2 regions of the Streptomyces sp. NPDC055815 genome follow, and region 2 is predicted to be linked to the other one. Evidence: riboswitches for the same ligand, from Rfam matches in the RefSeq annotation. Region 2 holds a riboswitch; the other holds the start of a gene.
What was found. Region 2 has a riboswitch for glycine ahead of gcvP (aminomethyl-transferring glycine dehydrogenase). Riboswitches for the same ligand answer to the same signal wherever they lie in the genome.
Positions count from the first base shown of each region.

Region 1: linked by a shared signal. The riboswitch ahead of gcvT (glycine cleavage system aminomethyltransferase GcvT) and the one ahead of gcvP (aminomethyl-transferring glycine dehydrogenase) in region 2 are both predicted to bind glycine.

Region 1 is NZ_JBSHDU010000140.1:2,535-9,764, forward strand. Features, by position in the region: gene ACWGN5_RS40970 (serine hydroxymethyltransferase) at 1-404, opposite strand, end outside; gene gcvH (glycine cleavage system protein GcvH) at 437-814, opposite strand; gene gcvT (glycine cleavage system aminomethyltransferase GcvT) at 892-2,016, opposite strand; glycine riboswitch at 2,078-2,203, opposite strand; glycine riboswitch at 2,204-2,303, opposite strand; gene ACWGN5_RS40985 (AAA family ATPase) at 2,465-3,121, shown strand; gene ACWGN5_RS40990 (enhanced serine sensitivity protein SseB) at 3,317-4,057, shown strand; gene ACWGN5_RS40995 (enhanced serine sensitivity protein SseB C-terminal domain-containing protein) at 4,171-4,962, shown strand; gene ACWGN5_RS41000 (ABC transporter permease) at 5,325-6,353, shown strand; gene ACWGN5_RS41005 (ABC transporter substrate-binding protein) at 6,463-7,230, shown strand, end outside.
Region 2 is NZ_JBSHDU010000002.1:273,524-280,753, reverse strand. Features, by position in the region: gene ACWGN5_RS03100 (bifunctional nuclease family protein) at 60-533, shown strand; gene ACWGN5_RS03095 (MerR family transcriptional regulator) at 726-1,343, shown strand; gene ACWGN5_RS03090 (DNA polymerase IV) at 1,437-2,795, shown strand; gene ACWGN5_RS03085 (PRC-barrel domain-containing protein) at 2,892-3,266, opposite strand; glycine riboswitch at 3,380-3,479, shown strand; gene gcvP (aminomethyl-transferring glycine dehydrogenase) at 3,659-6,544, shown strand; gene ACWGN5_RS03075 (DUF5999 family protein) at 6,627-6,833, opposite strand; gene ACWGN5_RS03070 (hypothetical protein) at 7,165-7,230, opposite strand, start outside.

The sequences.
Region 1 (7,230 bases), on a different contig from region 2:
AAGTTCAGGCGCATGCCGTGGGTGAGGTGGCCGCCGTGGGCCAGGTCCAGACCCAGGATCGTGTCGCCGGGCTGGGCGATCGCGAACAGCGCGGCCTGGTTCGCGGAGGCGCCGGAGTGCGGCTGCACGTTGGCGTACTCGGCGCCGAACAGGTCCTTGATCCGGTCGATCGCGATCTGCTCGGCCACGTCGACGTGCTCGCAGCCGCCGTAGTAGCGGCGGCCCGGGTAGCCCTCGGCGTACTTGTTGGTGAGGACGGAGCCCTGGGCCTCCATGACCGCGACCGGAGCGAAGTTCTCCGAGGCGATCATCTCGAGGGTGGACTGCTGACGGCGGAGCTCGGCGTCGACGGCGGCGGCGACGTCGGGGTCCAGCTCGTGGAGGGGAGTGTTCAGAAGCGACATGAATCGATCCCTAGGGGGTCTCGGGCCCGGTCTCAGTTCCCGGCGAACTCGGTGTACTCGTCGGCGGAGAGCAGATCGTCCGGCGTCTCCGCGACGCGCACCTTGAACAGCCAGCCACCCTCGAACGGAGCCGTGTTCACCAGGGACGGGTCGTCCACCACGTCCTGGTTGGCCTCGACGACCTCGCCCGTGACGGGGGAGTAGAGGTCGCTGACCGACTTCGTCGACTCCAGCTCGCCACAGGTCTCGCCCGCGGTGACGGTCGAGCCGACGGCCGGGAGGTCGGCGTAGACGACGTCACCGAGCGCGTTGGCCGCGAACTCCGTGATGCCGACCGTCGCGACGCCGTCCTCGGCGGCCGACAGCCACTCGTGCTCCTTGGTGTACTGCAGCTGCTGGGGGTTGCTCATGACCTGATTCTCCTGGATCGGGGGAGTACTGATGAACGTGGGTCTTGCGAGGTGAGACGAGGAGTGAGACGACTGCGTCACTTCTGGCGCTTGTAGAACGGCAGCGCCACGACCTCGTAGGGCTCGTGGGTGCCGCGGATGTCCACACCTACACCCTGGGTGCCGGGCTCGGCGTGCGCCGCGTCCACGTACGCCATCGCGATCGGCTTTCCGAGGGTCGGGGAGGGGGCGCCGGAGGTGACCTCGCCGATGACCTGGCCGTCCTTGACGACCTGGAAGCCGGCGCGCGGGACGCGGCGGCCCTCGGCGATCAGACCGACGAGCTTGCGCGGCGGGGCGGTCTCGGCGCGCTGGGCGGCCTCCTCCAGGGCCTCGCGGCCGACGAAGCGGCCCTCGTTGGTGGTCTTCTCGAACTTCACGACCCGGCCGAGACCGGCGTCGAAGGGGGTGAGGGCGGTGGTCAGCTCGTGGCCGTACAGCGGCATGCCCGCCTCCAGGCGGAGCGTGTCGCGGCAGGACAGGCCGCAGGGGATCAGGCCGACGCCCTCGCCCGCCTCGGTCAGCGCCTTCCACACGCCCTCGGCGTGCTCGGGCTTCAGGAACAGCTCGAAGCCGTCCTCGCCGGTGTAGCCGGTGCGGGCGATCAGCGCCGGGACGCCCGCGACGGTGCCGGGCAGGCCGGCGTAGTACTTGAGGCCGTCCAGGTCGGCGTCGGTGATCGACTTCAGGATGCCGGGGGACTCCGGGCCCTGGACCGCGATCAGGGCGTACGCGTCGCGGTCGTCGCGGACCTCGGCGTCGAAGCCCTCGGCGCGGGCGACGAGGGCGTCCAGGACGACCTGGGCGTTGGAGGCGTTGGCGACGACCATGTACTCGGTCTCGCCGAGGCGGTAGACGATCAGGTCGTCGACGATGCCGCCGTCCTCCTGGCAGATCATCGTGTAGCGGGCGCGGCCGTTGCCCACCGTGGAGATGTTGCCGACGAGGGCGTAGTCCAGGAGGTCCACGGCCTGCGGGCCCGTGACGGTGATCTCGCCCATGTGGGAGAGGTCGAAGAGGCCGGCCTGGTTGCGGACGGCGTTGTGCTCCTCGCGCTCGCTGCCGTACCGGAGCGGCATGTCCCAGCCGGCGAAGTCGGTCATGGTCGCGCCCAGCGAACGATGCAGGGCATCGAGGGCGGTCAGACGGGGGGCAGTGCTCATGGGGTGGCTCCCGGGTCCCAAGGGCGTGATCGGTGACGAAAACACATGACGGGCGAGGACGTCCTCCCCATCTGTCATGGAACCTGAGAGGTTCACCGAGAGCATCTCGTCACCGACGGATCGGTGCCGGGAGGTCGGCTTGCACCTTGGGTGGGGACACGACAGGTGTCCCGCTTTTCAGATCTGCCTCATCCACGCGGTACGGGGCCTGAGAGATTCAAGGGAGGGTCTTGCTCCTTCGGCGCCCGGACGCGCTCGGCGGTCCGGAACTCTCCCGCGCGGATTCGAGCGGCCGGTATGCGATTGTGCGGCGACTGTGCGCGCCTGGCGGGCACATCATTGCATGCGGTGTCGGCGGGGCAAATCGCTTGTGTCGCATTACCGATTCTTTACACTTCGTGGGCAAGGGTCTCCCACAGGTCTCCTGAGACCCGACAGGGGGAGAGCGATGAGGATCCAGCACACCGGCGCATACGCGACGAGCACCGGCATACCGTCCCAGCGGGCCCGCGCCCGGAGCCGCGGCCGGCTCCTGCGGGACCTGCGCGAGCGCGGCGGCCGAGGCCCCCGCGCCCTCACCTATGCCGCCGGCGACCTCGTCGTCGTCTCCGGGCTGCCCGGCAGCGGCAAGTCCACCCTGATGAAGCGCGCCGCCGAGGGCAGCGGCGTCGACTCCCAGGACGCCCGCGAGCGCTGGGAGGCCCGGATGCCCCGCCTCCTCCCGTACGCCGTCTACCGCCCCCTGGTCCGGATCGCGCACTACGCCGGACTGCGCCGCGCCCTGCGCTCCGGCGCGAGCCTGATCGTCCACGACTGCGGCACCCAGTCATGGGTGCGGGGCTGGCTCGCCCGCGAGGCGAGACGGCGCGGCCGCGCCCTGCACCTGGTCCTCCTCGACGTCACCCCGGACACCGCGCGGGCCGGCCAGGAGGCCCGTGGCCGGGGCGTCTCCACGTACGCCTTCGCGCGGCACCGGCGGGCCGTCGGCCGGCTCCTGCGGGCCGCCGAGTCCGGCAGCCTCCCGCACGGCTGCGCCTCGGTGACCCTCCTCGACCGGGACGCCGCCGACTCCCTCCGCAGGATCGGCTTCCGGGAGACCGCCTAGGGACGACCCCGGGGCCGTCCGGTGTCCCGGGCCGTCCGGTGTCCCGGGCCGTCCGGCGTCCCGGGCCGTCCGGTGTCCCGGGCCGTCCCGGGACGCCCGTACCCTTCCCTTTTGGCCACGGCGGTGCCGGGGCGGCGTTAGGGTGCTGCCGGGCGGCCGGTGCGGCAGGCCGTGCGAGAAGGGGAAGACGCGACCGTGGACGTGACGTGGCCGGGCAACGAGCTCGAAGAGGTCCTTGCCGCCTCACTCGGCAACCCCGAGGCGGGCGGCCGGCTGGTCGAGGTGCTCGGCCGCAGCCCGATCTGGGTGCCCCTGCCCAACGGCGGCGGCCCCGACAGCCCCGGACTCGACCTCGCGACCATGGAGATCGAGGGCGCGGCCTACGTGCCCGTCTTCAGCTCCGAGCAGCAGTTCCTCGCCGTCGTCGGCGACCACATGTCCTTCACCGTCGCCCCCGCCCGTGACTTCGCCCGCGGCCTGCCCCCGCAGCTCGGCATCGCCGTGAACCCCGGCGGCACCGTCGGCGTCCCGCTGCCCCCGCCCGCCGTCGCCGAGCTCTGCCGCATCGGCCGCACCCCGCTCGACGGCCCCGCCAGCGGCGGCCGCGTCCGGCTCTTCGAGCCCGACTGGCAGGACGACCCGGTCGACTTCCTCGCCGCGGCCTCCGCCGAGTTCGAGGCCACCGGAGTCGTCGTCACCGCCCGCCGCGCCCTCGCCAGCGTCGAGGGCACCGAACCGGCCCTCTTCATCGGCGTCCAGCTGGGCGGCTGGGACGGCGTCGACCGGAACGCCCCCCTGGACGCCCTCGGCCGCGCCCTCGGCCGGGTCGAGGTCGCCTGGCCGGTCAACCTCATCCTGCTCGACATGGCGCAGGACCCGGTCGGCGACTGGATGCTGGAGCGGGTTCGCCCCTTCTACCAGCGCGCCGCCGTGTGAGCGGCCCCCTGTTTAAGCTGAACTGACTCGATCGCTGCACCGACTCGCATCGCTGCACCGACTCGATCGCTGGACGGACCCACATGGTGGACGGAAGAGGGGCGGGACCCAGGGTGAGCGCGTCAGGCACCGCTTCGACCGGGACGGTCGAGCACATGCTGCGCCAGGTGGCACCCGGACGCTACGACGCGTACGAGCAGTTGCTGCACGCCCTCGCCGACGGCGAGCTCCGGATGCTGCTCTGGCAGGGCTCACCCGGCTCGCCCGACGCCCAGTACGGGAACATGGAGGTCGACGGCTTCGGCTACGCGCCCTGCGTGACCTCCGCGCAGGAGCTCGCCGCCTCCGGCTGGAACCGCGCCCACGAGCTCGTCACCGGCCGCGAGATCGCCCGCGCCCTCTACCCCGACCGCTGGGGCGTCTGGCTCAATCCGCACGCCCCCGGCGGCGGCGTCGGCATCCCCTGGGCCGACCTGCGCCGGATCGCCACCGGTCTCGACCGGATGCCCGCCGGTCCGCTGCGGGTCACCGAGCCCGCCCTGGAGATCCCGCAGTTCTACGCCCTGCTCACGCAGAACGCGCACCGCACCCCGGCCGTCCGCGCGCTGCGCCGCGGCTGGGTGCAGCCGGCGCTCGGCTCCCCGTACCTCGCCATCGGTCTCGACCTGTACGACACCTCCCCGGCGACCGTCGACACGGTCCGCTCGATGATGCGCCAGTCGATCGGCTCCGTCCCCGACGGCCTGCCCGTCTCGACGGTCGCCCTCTCCGACGCGTACGACCCGGTGGCGCTCTGGCTGCGGGCGAACGCGCGCCCCTTCTACGACCGCGAGGCGCACGCCGGACGCGGCTCCGCTCCCGTACCGGGGTACGGATACCCGCCACCGGCGCCGTCCGGATACTGAGACGCCACGCGCGCCCCACATGTCGGAAATGGCCTCCCGAGTCCCCTCCGGAGGCCTTCGTTCACCCCAATTCCATAGGTCACGCCACCAGTTGAGTGGCATGTCCGATTGCGCACAAGAGGGCCCCGGTTGGTCCGCTCACGTGATCACGACGTCCGGATAACGGAAGTCGCAGCACCGCATCACGTTTGAGCAAACATTCACCTTCAGGTCTGGCGGGTGATCACAAGCGCATTGAAGACTCCCCGGAACACAGGGCGTTCGGCTCCTTTCGAGCCGATGTCCAGCAGGTTGTTCCACCGAGCCGCTACCCGCGGCGGGCAAGGGCCGGCTACCGGCGGCCGAGAGGGGTCCTCACCACGATGACGGCACCACTGCACGAGACGAGTGCGGGCGAGGCGACCGCCACCGTCGACGGCGCGCCCGACGCTCCCGGCACTCCGGACAACTCCGGCGCCTCCGGCAAGGCGATCGAGGGCCGCTCGCCCTGGAAGATCGCCTGGACCCGCCTCAAGCGCGACAAGCTGGCCCTCGCGGGCGCCTTCGTCGTCATCTTCCTGATCCTCGTCGCGATCTTCGCGCCGGTCATCGTGGACCTCCTCGGCCACCCGCCGGACGAGTTCCACGAGGACCAGATCGACCCGCTGTTCGGCACGCCGATCGGGTCATGGGGCGGAGTCAGCTCCGACTTCCTCTTCGGCGTCGAGCCCGTCAACGGCCGCGACGTCTTCAGCCGGATCGTCTACGGCGCCCGGATCTCGCTGCTCGTCGCCTTCCTGGCGGCGGTCTTCGCGGTCTTCCTCGGCACCGTCCTCGGCATCATCGCGGGCTACTTCGGCGGCTGGATCGACGCGGCCCTCAGCCGGGTCATGGACGTCATGCTCGCCTTCCCGCAGCTGCTCTTCACGATCGCCCTGGTCTCGGTCCTTCCGAACCAGTTCATGGGCCTGGACGGATCGGGGGTGCGCATCGCCGCCCTCGTCCTGGTGATCGGCTTCTTCGGCTGGCCGTACGTCGGCCGCATCGTCCGGGGCCAGACCCTGTCGCTGCGCAACCGCGAGTACGTCGAGGCCGCCCAGAGCCTGGGCGCCGGCCGGTTCTACATCCTGCGGCGCGAGCTGCTGCCCAACCTGATCGCCCCGATCATGGTCTACGCGACCCTCATGATCCCCACCAACATCCTCACCGAAGCGGCGCTCAGCTTCCTCGGCGCGGGTGTGAAGCCTCCCACCGCTTCCTGGGGCCAGATGCTGTCGACGGCCATCACCACCTACGAGTCGGACCCCCTGTTCATGGTGATCCCCGGCCTCGCGATCTTCATCACCGTTCTGGCGTTCAACCTCTTCGGCGACGGCGTGCGCGACGCGCTCGACCCGAAGGGCTCCCGCTGACCGTTCGCCGACGACACGCAAGACCCGCCCCTGCCGCTGGCGACAGGAGGCCCACCCCAATCGGCGGACCGCCGTAACGGCCGCCACTATCCCGGAGGTTGCTGGACCCATGCTGAAGAGCTCTCAGCGCAGAATCGCCGCGGGCGCGCTGCTTGCCGCGGCCACGATGGTCGTCACCACCGCCTGTGGCGGCGGCAGCGGCGACGGTGGCGGCAAGGCCGGCGCGCCCGGCTTCAACGCCGGAGTGAACAAGGTCGCCAACGCCTCCAACAAGAAGGGCGGCGAGCTGAAGTTCATCGGCTCGCAGGAGGCCGACTCGTGGGACCCGCAGCGCGGCTACTACGGCTTCGTGTGGGACTTCCAGCGCTACTACACGCGTCAGCTCGTCTCCTTCAAGTCCGAGCCGGGCGCCGCCTCCACCGAGCTGGTCCCGGACCTCGCCACCGACTCCGGCAAGGTCTCGGCCGACGGCCTCACCTACACGTTCACGCTGAAGGACGGCGTGAAGTGGGAGGACGGCAAGCCGATCACCTCCAAGGACATCAAGTACGGCATCGAGCGCATCTGGGCCCAGGACGTCATCTCCGGTGGCCCGGTCTACCTCAAGCAGGTCCTTGACCCCAAGGAGGAGTACAAGGGCCCGTACAAGGACACCACCACCGACAAGCTCGGTCTGAAGGCCATCGAGACGCCGGACGACAAGACCATCATCTTCAAGCTGCCGGTCGCCAACGGTGACTTCCTGCAGATGCTGGCCATGCCCGCCGCCTCCCCGGTCCGCCAGGACAAGGACACCAAGGCCAAGTACGGCCTGAACGTCTTCTCCTCCGGCCCGTACAAGTGGCAGTCGTACACGCCGAACAAGTCCATGAAGCTC
Region 2 (7,230 bases):
GAGGGGGCCCGGAGGGGCCCGACTATCCAAACCGGTCGGGCACGTCCTAGGGTTGCTGTGTGAACGAGCTCGACGTTGTGGGTGTCCGGGTGGAAATGCCCTCCAACCAGCCGATCGTGCTCCTGCGTGAAGTGGGAGGCGATCGGTACCTCCCCATCTGGATCGGACCGGGTGAGGCGACCGCGATCGCCTTCGCCCAGCAGGGGATGGCTCCGCCGCGGCCGCTGACGCACGACCTGTTCAAGGACGTGCTGGAGGCGGTGGGGCAGGAGCTCACCGAGGTCCGCATCACGGATCTGCGTGACGGGGTCTTCTACGCCGAGCTGGTCTTCGCCAGCGGCGTCGAGGTGAGCGCGCGACCGTCCGACGCGATAGCCCTGGCCCTCCGGACCGGAACGCCGATCTACGGCAGTGACGGTGTGCTGGACGACGCCGGCATCGCGATTCCGGACGAGCAGGAGGACGAGGTGGAGAAGTTCCGCGAGTTCCTCGACCAGATCTCACCGGAGGACTTCGGGAGCAGCAGCCAGTGAGGCGGAGCGGTGCGGCCGAAGGCCGTTCGCGGGGTGCCGTCAGAGCATTCGAGTAGCCTTTCCCCGGAGAGGGACACGCGAAACCACTCTCAGGGTGATTATCACTCGGCGTGCCGAGTGTGGCGATCGTTGACGCACCCCGAGTGACTGCCTACCTTCGTGTGGGCAGGTCAAGGACGGAGGGTCGGCGTGATGAGCAGCGCGGACGGTACGGCAGGGAGCTCGCTCGGACGCGTGTCCGGGGAGAGCGGTCCGTATCCGCTTCACGGCAGTGTGGACGACCTCGGGACGGACACCGGTGCCGGCGTCGCCGACGAGGCGATCGGCTACCGCGGACCGACGGCCTGCGCGGCCGCCGGGATCACCTATCGCCAGCTGGACTACTGGGCACGCACCGGACTGGTGGAGCCGAGCGTGCGGCCCGCGTACGGGTCGGGGACGCAGCGGCTGTACAGCTTCCGCGACGTCGTCGTGCTGAAGATCGTCAAGCGTTTCCTCGACACCGGGGTGGCCCTCCAGAACATCCGGGCCGCGGTGCAGCACCTGCGCGCCCGGGGCTTCCGGGACCTGGAGCGGATGACGCTCATGAGCGACGGGGCCACCGTCTACGAGTGCTCCTCGCCCGACGAGGTCGTCGACCTCCTCCAGGGCGGGCAGGGCGTCTTCGGCATCGCCGTCGGGGTCGTCTGGCGCGATGTCGAGGGCGCGCTCTCGCAGCTCCACGGGGAGCGGGTCGACACCGGCGAGACGCTGGTCGGGCACAACCCGGGCGACGAGCTGGCGCGGCGGCGGCGCGACAAGGCGGTCTGAGGGCGGGTCCCGTCGCGGTTCGGTTCCCGTTCCGGCGGCGGGGCCTGGTGGGCCTCAGGGGCGTTGTCAGTGGCGTAGGGCAGCATCGGACGTGTGAGAGCCGCGCCCACCATCCTGCATCTCGACATGGATGCCTTCTTCGCCGCCGCCGAGCAGGCGTCGAAGCCCAGCCTGCGCGGAAAGCCCGTGGTCGTCGGCGGCCTCGGGCCCCGGGGCGTGGTCGCCACCGCCTCCTACGAGGCCCGACGCTTCGGGGTGCACTCGGCCATGCCGATGGGGCAGGCGCGGCGGCTCGCGCCGAACGCCGCGTATCTCGTGCCGCGCTTCGCCTTCTACCGCTCCATCAGCGAGCAGGTCATGGAGCTGCTCGGGCGGCTCTCCCCGCTCGTCGAGCCCCTCAGCCTCGACGAGGCCTTCGTCGATCTCGAAGCCGGCGGTGTCGCCGACGACAGCGCGAGCGCGCGGGCCGTGGGGGAGCGGCTGCGGGCCGACATCCTCGCCACGACCGGGCTCACCGGGTCCGTGGGGCTCGCCGGGTCCAAGATGATCGCGAAGATCGCCTCCGAGGAGGCCAAGCCGGACGGGCTCGTGCTGATCGAGCCCGGCACCGAGCGGGAGCTGCTCGGGCCGCGATCGGTACGGATCCTGCCCGGGGTCGGGCCGGCCACCGGGGAGCACCTGCGGCGCGCCGGGATGACGACCGTGTCCGACCTCGCGGAAGCGGGCGAGGACGAGCTCGTACGGCTCCTGGGACGGGCGCACGGGGCGTCCCTGTACCGGATGGCCCGGGGGTACGACGATCGGGCCGTGGTGGCCGAGCGGGACGCCAAGTCGGTGTCGGTCGAGGACACCTTCGACGTGGACATCCACGACCGCGTACGGATCCGGATCGAGGTCGAACGGCTCGCGGAGCGGTGCGTGGGGCGGCTGCGGGCCTCCGGGCACTCAGGGCGGACCATCGTCCTGAAGGTGCGGCGCTACGACTTCTCGACGCTCACCCGGTCCGAGACGCTGCGAGGGCCGACGGACGACCCGGGCGTCGTACGGGAGGCCGTGGGGCGGCTCCTGGAGGCGGTGGACACGACGGGGGGCGTGCGCTTGCTGGGGGTCGGCGTGAGCGGGCTCGCGGACTACACGCAGGAGGATCTGTTCGCTCAGGCCGGGGCCTCCGAGCGGCCGGCGGAGGAGGTAGGGCCCGAGGCGGCCGCGGAGGTGGAGGCGATGCCGTCCGCCGAGGCGGAGAGCGCCGAGCGGGTGTGGGCGCCCGGGCACGACGTGCGGCACGCCGTGTACGGGGCCGGGTGGGTCCAGGGGAGCGGGGTCGGGCGGGTCACGGTGCGGTTCGAGGAGCCGTGGTCCGGGCCCGGGCGGGTGCGGACGTTCTCCGTGGACGATCCGGAGCTGGAACCTTCGGAGCCGTTGCCGCTGGTGCGGGGGGACGCGGCGGCGTGAGGGCGCGGGCCGCCGCGCCCCGCGGCCGGGCCCGGGTTGCCACCGCACCGCCTCGTGCGGTGGCAACCCGCGCCGCCTCGGCCGACGGCTGGGCCCTCAGGTGCCGTCCTGGCCCGCCAGGCGGCCGAAGTCCTTGTCCGGGGTGTCCGGGGGCGGGGGCGGGAGGGCCAGGCTGTAGTGGCGGTAGAGCTGGAGTTCCTGCTCCGGCGAGAGGTGGCGGCCCACCCCGAAGTCCGGGGCGTCCTTGATCAGGGCCCTCTCGTACGGGATGTGGAGGCCGTCGTCGAGCAGCGCGCTCGGCTCCAGGGGGACGAAGGCGTCCCTGCTGAACAGGCCCGTGCGGACCGCGGCCCACTCCGGGACGCCGGTCGCGTCGTCCAGGTACACCTCGTCCACGGTTCCGATCTTGTGCCCGTTCCGGTCGAACGCCTTGCGGCCGATCAGGCTGCGCGGATCGATATCGGTCTGCACGGTCCCTCCAACTGGTCGCAACTGCTCTACACCCCTACGAAAGTGCACATCTGGGATGTCGGCCACTTGAGCGATGGAAGCCGCAACCTCGCTGGTAGGCTGGTTGTGGCTGTCGACCCTGTGCGGGAGAGTCCCCCGGAGAAACCTTCCGGTGGGCGCCGAAGGAGCAAATCCTCCCCGGAATCTCTCAGGCCCCTGTACCGCGCGGACGAGGTCACTCTGGAAAGCAGAGCGGATGTCCGACGGCATTCCGCTCTCACCGACGGTGAAAGCCGGCGGGCCGCGAGGCGTGCCGGTGAAACTCTCAGGTTGAGATGACAGAGGGGGAGGCCGTCCGGGTACCCGCGCCGTGGTGCCCCTCGCAGGTCGTGACGACCAGGAGGCCTCCGTACATGACCGCCAACCGCACTCCGCTCTCCGAGCTCGAACAGGGCATCCCGTTCGAGCAGCGGCACATCGGGCCCGACGCCGAGGCTCGGGCCAAGATGCTCGCCCAGGTCGGTTACGGCTCGCTCGACGAGCTCACGGCCGCCGCGGTGCCGGACGTCATCAAGAACGCCGAGGCGCTGGGCCTGCCGGCCGCGCGCACCGAGGCCGAGGTCCTCGCCGAGCTGCGCACGCTCGCCGACCGCAACCAGGTCCTCGCCCCGATGATCGGTCTCGGCTACCACGGGACCTTCACTCCGCCCGTGATTCTCCGGAACGTCATGGAGAACCCGGCCTGGTACACCGCTTACACGCCGTACCAGCCCGAGATCTCCCAGGGCCGCCTGGAGGCCCTGCTCAACTTCCAGACCATGGTCGCCGACCTCACCGGTCTGCCCACCTCCGGCGCCTCCCTCCTCGACGAGGGCACCGCCGCCGCCGAGGCCATGGCCCTCTCCCGCCGGGTCGGCAAGGTCAAGAACGGCGTCTTCCTCGTCGACGCCGACGCGCTGCCGCAGACCATCGCCGTCATCGAGACCCGCGCCGAGCCGACCGGTGTCGAGGTCGTCGTCGCCGACCTGAGCGGGGGCATCCCCGCCGAGGTCGCCGAGCGCGGTGTCTTCGGCGTGCTCATCCAGTACCCGGGTGCCTCCGGCGCCGTCCGCGACATCAAGCCGCTGATCGACGCCGCCCACGAGCTCGGCGCGATCGTCACCGTCGCCGCCGACCTGCTCGCGCTCACCCTGCTCACCTCCCCGGGCGAGCTCGGCGCCGACATCGCCGTCGGCACCACCCAGCGCTTCGGCGTCCCCATGGGCTTCGGCGGCCCGCACGCCGGCTACATGGCCGTCCAGGACAAGCACGCCCGCTCCCTGCCCGGCCGCCTCGTGGGCGTCTCCGTCGACGCCGACGGCAACCGCGCCTACCGCCTGGCCCTGCAGACCCGCGAGCAGCACATCCGCCGCGAGAAGGCCACCAGCAACATCTGTACCGCTCAGGTGCTGCTCGCCGTCATGGCCGGCATGTACGCCGTCTACCACGGTCCGGACGGCCTGAAGCAGATCGCCGAGCGCACGCACCGGTACGCCGCCATCCTCGCGGCCGGTCTCACCGCCGGTGGCGTCGAGGTCGTGCACGGCTCGTACTTCGACACCCTCACCGTCCGCGTGGCCGGCAAGGCCGACGAGGTCGTCGCCGCCGCCCGCGAGGCCGGCGTGAACCTCTACCGCGTCGACGCCGACCTCGTCTCGATCTCCTGCGACGAGACCACCGGGCGCGAGCAGCTCGCCGCCGTCTGGGCCGCCTTCGGCGTCACGGCCGATGTCGAGGCCCTCGACGCGGTCACCGAGGACACGCTGCCCGCCGGTCTGCTGCGCTCCGACGCGTACCTGACCCACCCGGTCTTCCACGCGCACCGCTCCGAGACCTCGATGCTGCGCTACCTGCGCAAGCTCGCGGACCGCGACTACGCGCTCGACCGCGGCATGATCCCGCTCGGCTCCTGCACCATGAAGCTGAACGCGACCACCGAGATGGAGCCGGTGACCTGGCCCGAGTTCGGCCAGATGCACCCCTTCGCGCCGGTCGACCAGGCCGCCGGATACGTCACGCTCATCACCGAGCTGGAAGAGCGCCTCGCCGAGGTCACCGGCTACGACAAGGTGTCGATCCAGCCCAACGCCGGCTCGCAGGGCGAGCTCGCCGGCCTCCTGGCCGTGCGTGCCTACCACCGCGCCAACGGCGACGAGCAGCGCACCGTCTGCCTCATCCCGTCCTCCGCGCACGGCACCAACGCCGCCTCCGCGGTGATGGCCGGCATGAAGGTCGTCGTCGTCAAGACCGCCGACGACGGCGAGGTCGACGTCGAGGACCTGCGCGCCAAGATCGCCCAGTACCGCGACGAGCTGTCCGTGCTGATGATCACCTACCCGTCCACGCACGGCGTCTTCGAGGAGCACGTCGCCGACATCTGCGCCGAGGTCCACGAGGCCGGCGGTCAGGTGTACGTCGACGGTGCCAACCTCAACGCGCTGGTCGGTCTCGCCAAGCCGGGTCACTTCGGCGGCGACGTCTCGCACCTGAACCTGCACAAGACCTTCTGCATCCCGCACGGCGGCGGCGGCCCCGGCGTCGGCCCGGTCGGCGTCCGCGCCCACCTCGCCCCCTACCTGCCGAACCACCCGCTCCAGCCCACCGCGGGCCCGGAGACCGGTGTCGGCCCGATCTCGGCCGCCCCGTGGGGCTCCGCCGGCATCCTGCCGATCTCCTGGTCGTACGTGCGCCTCATGGGCGGCGAGGGCCTCAAGCGCGCCACCCAGGTCGCCGTCCTCGCGGCGAACTACATCGCCAAGCGCCTGGAGCCGCACTTCCCGGTGCTCTACACCGGTCCGAACGGGCTGGTCGCGCACGAGTGCATCGTGGACATCCGTCCGCTGGCCAAGGCCACCGGCGTCAGCGTCGACGACATCGCGAAGCGCCTCATCGACTACGGCTTCCACGCGCCGACGATGTCCTTCCCGGTGGCCGGCACGCTCATGATCGAGCCGACCGAGTCCGAGGACCTGACCGAGCTCGACCGCTTCTGCGACACGATGATCGCGATCCGCGCCGAGATCGAGAAGGTCGCCTCGGGCGAGTGGCCCGCCGACGACAACCCGCTGCACAACGCCCCGCACACCGCGGCCGCGCTGGGCGGCGAGTGGAACCACCCGTACACCCGCGACGAGGCCGTCTTCCCGGCCGGTGTCTCGGCGGCCGACAAGTACTGGCCGCCGGTGCGCCGCATCGACGGTGCCTTCGGCGACCGGAACCTGGTCTGCTCCTGCCCGCCGCTGGACGAGTACGACAACTGAGCATGCGCCGAGGGCCGGTTCGGAGGATCTCCTCCGGGCCGGCCCTCGGCGTTTCCCTCGTACGGTGTCCTGCCGCGCGGCTTCAGGCGGCGGTCGTCACCTGTCCCGCGGTCAGCGGCCGGTGCGGGGCGATGATCTGCCCGTCCGGCAGCAGTTCGCCGGTGTCCTCGAAGAGCAGGACACCGTTGCACAGCAGGCTCCAGCCCTGTTCCGGGTGGTGTGCCATCAGTCGGGCCGCCTCACGGTCGGCGGAGTCGGCGGTGGGACAGGCAGGCTGATGCTGGCACATGGGTGGGTTCTTTCGCTGCGTCGTGGTGGATGTCCTGCGGCTCTGTGCGCTCATGGCCGCCCCCGTCGGTCGGTTCGGTTCCGGTCCCCAGTGTTGCCCCACGGACGGTCTTCCGCAGGTATTTCGCGGCAGCTCGTCCTCTCCTGGGAAGACGCATCACCCGCAGGGGCGGTTCAGGTCAACTGCACCGTCTCTTCGGGTGGTTCGGGGTGGTCCCAGCGGGCTAGTCCGTACGGGAGGGGCGTTCGGGAGGCGCGTTCGGGCGCACGGTTCGGACAGGAGTGCGCCCCGTGACCCGGCCGGGTCACGGGGCGGCGTCGCGTGGGTTCGATCAGGCGGGCGCCGGCGAGCCCAGGAGGGGCGGCGGCGCGAGTCGTGTACTGAGCACGGGCAGGAG